2 linked regions of the Arachidicoccus terrestris genome follow. The protein of the gene in region 1 binds, or shares a complex with, the protein of each later gene. Links are inferred from orthologs where the notes say so. Each region holds a gene or a part of one and is shown in the gene's direction. Other genes may lie near its edges. The genes, in order: groL and metK.

Evidence for each region.
Region 2: the proteins of groL (region 1) and metK are in contact, whole or in part, in a cryo-EM structure (PDB 8P4O), measured with the Escherichia coli proteins. The link is inferred for Arachidicoccus terrestris from one-to-one orthologs.

Annotation. Positions count from the first base shown.
Region 1 is NZ_CP083387.1:3,271,057-3,274,267, reverse strand. The notes cover bases 186-3,061. They hold groL (chaperonin GroEL), read left to right. Parts: upstream 186-745; coding sequence 746-2,377; downstream 2,378-3,061. Other genes in these bases: porK (T9SS ring complex lipoprotein PorK/GldK), read left to right, coding at 2,655-3,061; K9M52_RS12755 (co-chaperone GroES), read left to right, coding at 418-699. Outside these bases: K9M52_RS12760 (hypothetical protein), read left to right, coding at 1-127; more of porK, read left to right, coding at 3,062-3,211.
Region 2 is NZ_CP083387.1:1,323,180-1,326,352, reverse strand. Bases 86-2,923 are described here. They hold metK (methionine adenosyltransferase), read left to right. Parts: upstream 86-796; coding sequence 797-2,050; downstream 2,051-2,923. Other genes in these bases: K9M52_RS05300 (bifunctional riboflavin kinase/FAD synthetase), read left to right, coding at 2,192-2,923; K9M52_RS05310 (DUF4270 family protein), read left to right, coding at 86-760. Outside these bases: more of K9M52_RS05310, read left to right, coding at 1-85; more of K9M52_RS05300, read left to right, coding at 2,924-3,127. UniProt on the Escherichia coli protein: Catalyzes the formation of S-adenosylmethionine (AdoMet) from methionine and ATP.

The DNA of each region.
Region 1 (3,211 bases):
CAGTGACGTGGCCGGGGCAAAACACTACCGGCTCTATGTTGCTATGGAAAATGTAAAACCGACAGATACTATCCGCCTGAAAGACAGCCTCCGGTCTTATTATGGCCATCCGGTCACAATAGAATAATCTTTATAATCAAGCCTTTTTGCTGGTCGAAAATGCCGATGTCTATATACGCTTCCCCCAATTATGGGACAGCGGGCCTGTTCATCGATATGCCAAATATGCAATTTTGTCACACTTCTCGCCCTGAAACTTGCAAAGTGACAAGTTTTACCCGTCAAAATGAGCCTCTTGTCAGTTTTTGACCGCCATTAAATGAAATTTTGACCCATTCTCCTGCCATGGCAATAAAATTGCTAACCAGTAGTTGTTTGAAAAAATATTCTAACCATAAACCATTAAATACTTTTTCTATGGCAAAAAAATTAAACATAACCCCACTGCATGACAGGGTTATCATTCAGCCAGCAGCGGCCGAAACCAAAAGTGCCGGCGGAATCATTATTCCTGATACAGCAAAAGAAAAACCTCAGCGTGGAACAGTAGTCGCTGTCGGAACAGGCAAAAAAGATGAGCCTTTGACAGTTAAAGCCGGCGATGCAGTTTTATATGGCAAATATGCTGGCCAGGAAATTGAATTCGAAGGCAAGCAGTACCTGATCATGCGTGAGAGCGATATCGTTGCGATCGTTTAATCTTCTTTAAAAATAATTCGTAAACAATAAAGTTTAATATAGTATTATGGCAAAACAGATCTTTTTTGATATAGACGCCAGAAATAAGATGAAAAAAGGCGTTGATACCCTGGCCAACGCAGTAAAAGTAACCCTGGGCCCCAAAGGCCGTAACGTGGTTATTGAAAAGAAATTCGGTGCTCCTTCCGTTACTAAAGACGGTGTTACCGTTGCAAAAGAAGTGGAATTAGAAGACGCTATCGAAAATATGGGTGCACAGATGGTAAAAGAAGTAGCTTCCAAAACTGCGGATATCGCAGGTGATGGTACGACTACCGCTACCGTTCTGGCACAAGCCATTATTGGAGAAGGCCTCAAAAACGTTGCTGCCGGCGCTAACCCAATGGACCTGAAACGCGGTATTGACAAAGCCGTAGGTAAAATCGTAGAAAACCTGCGTTCTCAATCCCAGACAGTAGGCAACGACAGTAAAAAAATAGAACAGGTTGCGGCTATTTCTGCCAATAATGACAATGAAATCGGCAAACTGATCGCTCAGGCCTTTTCTAAAGTAGGAAAAGAAGGTGTGATCACTGTTGAAGAAGCAAAAGGTACAGAGACCACTGTAGATGTGGTAGAAGGTATGCAGTTTGACCGTGGTTATATCTCTGCTTATTTTGTGACCAATACAGAGAAAATGGAAGTAGAGTTAGAAAACCCTTACATCCTGATCTTTGACAAGAAAATCTCTAATCTGAAAGAGATCCTGCCTTTGCTGGAAAAAATCGTTCAGTCTTCCGCTTCTCTGCTGATCATCGCAGAAGATCTGGAAGGTGAAGCGCTTTCTACACTGGTGGTAAATAAATTACGGGGTCAGCTGAAAGTGGCTGCTGTAAAAGCTCCGGGATTCGGTGACCGCAGAAAAGAAATGTTGCAGGATATCGCTGTATTAACCGGCGGTACCGTAATCAGCGAAGAACAGGGCTTCACGCTGGAAAACGCTGACCTGCCTGCTATGGGCCGCGCTGCTTCCGTTACCATAAATAAAGATAATACCACTATCGTTAACGGTAAAGGCAAAAAAGCAGATATCCAGGCCAGAGTGGCTCAGATCAAATCTCAGCTGGCTAGCTCTACTTCTGACTATGATAAGGAAAAATTACAGGAACGCCTGGCTAAATTGGCCGGTGGTGTAGCTGTTCTTTATGTAGGCGCTGCTACTGAAGTAGAAATGAAAGAAAAGAAAGACCGCGTTGACGATGCCCTGCACGCAACCCGTGCGGCTGTGGAAGAAGGTATCGTACCCGGTGGTGGTGTCGCCTATATCCGTGCTACTGCCGCTCTGGAAAAATTCAAAGGCCTCAACGCTGACGAAACAACCGGTATCGCCATCATTAAACGTGCCATCGAAGAACCTATCCGCCAGATTGTTAAGAACTCCGGCGTAGAAGGATCTATCGTCGTACAGACCATTAAAGAAGGCAAAGCCGATTTCGGTTTTAACGCGCGTACTGAAGTATTCGAGCCTTTACTGAAGGCAGGGGTGATCGATCCGACCAAAGTAACACGCATCGCTCTGGAAAATGCCGCATCTATTGCCGGTATGCTCCTGACCACAGAATGTGTTATTGCCGACAAGCCAGAGCCTAAAGCCGCGGCACCGGCTATGCCTGATCCATCCATGGGTATGGGCTACTAATTTCAAAAAACACTAATATCGAAGGGCTGTTCTGAAGAAATTTAAGGACAGCCCTTTTTCTATCTTGCCGATCGAGAAATTGTCCCGGCCCGTCCGTCTCGTTCTATTCTATTTTTCTTCGGGATCTTCACGTCTGTCCAACACAATAAACAAATTACAATAAGCGTTTTTAAACAACAAATACCACTGAATGGCGGTATTTCTGGGCAAATAAGGTATTGCAGCATTCAACAATTAAACAAAATCACAGCTGCTTCAATGCAGTAGACCCTCTTATATGACTGGACATAAAACGCATTTATTATTACCTTTCCTATTGATACTGATTGGCTTGGGGAGCTGTAAAACAAAAAACATCGGGGCCTCTGCTTCTGATGACGGCGTCGTGCATGGCATTAAATATGAAAAAGGCCCAAAAGGGATGGATCTTCCTTCTAATATGGTCTATGTACCCACTGGTTCATTTACGCTTGGAAGTAATGAAACAGCAGGAGCAGGAACAGCAAGCGTATCCGTCAATGGTTTCTGGATGGATAAGTACGAGGTCACCAACGCACAATACCACCAATTCGTAAATTGGGTGAGGGATTCTACTGCTGCTACCATACTGGGCTATGTCCATGTTTCTCAGGAAGGTGATACATCTGTAGATTGGTCCAAAGCTAAAAAGATCAATTACGCCGATGAAGATATCCAGGAAAGGCTCAGCAGACTGATGCTGCCTTCCCAGGATTTATTGAATAACCAACCTGAACTGGACCCTTCCAAATTAATCTACAGAGCTAAAGGGTATGATTTTAATGCGGCAGCCCATCATCCAGACCAGCCCAGAAA
Region 2 (3,173 bases), 1.9 Mb from region 1 along the record:
GTATATTAATAGAGACGGTTCAGGAAAAGACACCACGGTCGCTTATTTCAGGCCTTCGGCCAGCTCCGCCAGTTCTAATTATATTCAAAAAGACAGAACGGGTACACCACTTGAGGGAACTTTGCCGATGGGGGATACCACTGTCAGCGACCCGTATCTTTATTTTGAGGCTACCCCGGGTGTTTATTCCCGCGTGAAACTGCCTGACCTTGAAAAATTCCCCGCATCTTTAGTGTATAAGGCAGAACTGATCCTGCATGGAGATAATGATCAAAATGATGCTGCGGGCAATCTTCTTGAACCACCAAACCTTTTTGTGGCTGCTTTTGATTCTGCGAATCATCGCAGAGAGAATTTGACAGGCGATGTTTCTCCGACGACGTTAAGCACAGGCCTGAGCTATTACTATGCGACGGATGCTTCCTCTATTAGCAGCTTAGGCAGTTACCCTGTCAAAGTGCCGGATCCGGATCAGGTAGTAGATTCTATCTACAGATACCAGCTTCGTATTACTCATTATGTACAAAATGTAATATTGGGTAAAACCACCAACAAACCGCTGGATATATACAGCCCTGGTAGTGGGGACACACTTTATGCACCTTCACTGGGCCAGTATATCAGTATTGGGACTTCCACCTCCAGTGGTTCGCTGTTGCCTCTCAACTATCCTTCAATAGGTCATATCCGGGTGAAAGGTCCCGCAAATTCTACGCGTAAATTACAATTGCATATTGTATATTCGCCAATCAAAGAGTAGTTATTATTTTTAATTGACCTAAAAACAATATTGAAGATGCCTTATTTATTCACTTCTGAGAGTGTATCAGAAGGACATCCGGATAAAGTGGCCGATCAGATTTCTGATGCCCTAATTGATAATTTTCTGGCTTTTGATCCTAATAGTAAAGTGGCTTGCGAAACTTTGGTGACTACCGGACAGGTAGTTCTGGCAGGTGAGGTAAAGTCCCGCGCTTATCTGGACGTACAGGAAATTGCAAGAGGTGTTATTCGTAAAATCGGGTATACCAAGAGTGATTACATGTTTGAAGCAAACAGCTGTGGTGTGCTCTCTGCTATCCACGAACAATCAGCAGATATCAATCAGGGGGTTGACCGAAAGAAAAAAGAAGACCAGGGAGCAGGTGATCAGGGAATGATGTTCGGGTATGCGACCAATGAAACTGAAAACTACATGCCGCTCGCATTGGATCTTGCCCATTCGCTACTTATTGAACTGGCCGCTCTGCGCAGAGAAAACAAAGCTATTAAATACCTTCGTCCTGACGCTAAAAGCCAGGTTACACTGGAGTATGACGATAATAACAAACCTGTTCGGATAGACTCCATTGTGATCTCTACCCAGCATGATGATTTTGATACTGAAGCCAAGATGCTGGTTAAAATAGAAAAAGATATCAAAACCATTTTGATCCCAAGGATGATCAAAAAATATCCGGCCTATAAGCATTTTTTTAACGGGAATATCAAATATCATATCAATCCAACCGGAAAGTTTGTGATCGGAGGTCCACATGGAGATACCGGTCTTACAGGCCGTAAGATCATCGTGGATACCTATGGTGGCAAAGGTGCACATGGCGGTGGAGCCTTCAGTGGGAAGGACCCAAGCAAGGTAGACCGTTCTGCAGCCTATGCAACCCGCCATATAGCAAAAAATCTCGTTGCTGCTGGTATAGCAGATGAAGTGCTGGTGCAGGTATCTTATGCAATTGGGGTCGCGGCACCGATGGGAGTATACGTCAATACAAATGGGACGGCTAATGTTGAATTAACAGATGGAGAGATATCTAAAATAGTGGAAGGGATCTTTGATATGCGCCCTTATTTTATTGAGACCCGCCTAAAACTCAGAAACCCGATATACAGTGAGACGGCTGCCTACGGACATATGGGCAGGCAAACAGAAACTGTTACCAAAGAATTTACTTCCCCCGATGGTAAAAAGGTTAAAAAGAAAGTAGAATTATTTACCTGGGAGAAGCTTGACTATGTCAGCAAAGTAAAGAAAGCGTTTAAAATTAAATAGCAAGGTTGTCGTTACAGACAATGCAGGCTTAAAAATAAGAACCGGTGTTCTTCAGCAATTATTCTGAAAGCACCGGTTTTTTTGTATTTTCGCACGAAGTAAGACTGCCGTGAACAGGCTGAATCTGATTAATCTGACATTATGCATGTATATCGTGATATACAAAATTTACCGCCTATAAAAAATGCCGTCATTACGATTGGCACCTTTGATGGCGTGCATCTGGGCCATCAGAAAATAATCGATCAATTAAAAATGGAAGCGGCTAAGATAGACGGAGAAACAGTAATCGTCACCTTCTATCCGCACCCGAGAAAAATAGTACATAAAGAACAATCTCCTTTACTGTTACTGACAACCTTATCAGAGAAGTTACATTTATTGGAGTCATATGGAATTGATCATGTTGTGGTGGTACCTTTTAATAAAGATTTTGCCAGTCAGACTGCAGCGTCCTACGTGGAGGATTTTCTGATTGCAAAACTTCATCCTAAAGTGGTCATTATCGGATATGATCATAAGTTCGGGAAAGACCGCAAGGGAGATTATACGACCCTGGAGCACTACGGTAAGGTGCATCAGTTTGCCGTCCTGGAAATACCCGGAAAGGTACTGGATGAAGTGACCATCAGCTCCACTGCTGTCAGAGGTGCCATTAAAGGAGGTGATGTTGGAAAGGCACTGGACTTACTGGGCCATCCTTATACACTCTCCGGTCAGGTCGTAAAGGGCAATCAGTTGGGCCGCAAAATAGGTTATCCGACTGCTAATATTCATGTGCCTGAGGCAGATAAATTATTACCTGCAAATGGTGTGTATGCGGTGCTGGTCAGAACGGAAGACGATAAGACCTTTAAGGGAATGCTCAATATTGGGATCAGGCCGACAATTGGTGAAAGCCCTCTTACAATTGAGGTGAATATTTTTGATTTTAATCAGGATATCTATGGTCAGCATTTGACCGTCGAATTTATTGCAAGGCTTCGGGATGAATTGAAATTTGATGGTCTGGCACCTTTAATAGACGCGCTCGCACAAGACGCGATTGATACAAAAGCTGCCTTAAAATATTACTAGGAGCGCCCATCCTAAAATAATCTGTGTGTAAGTTACTGTATATCAG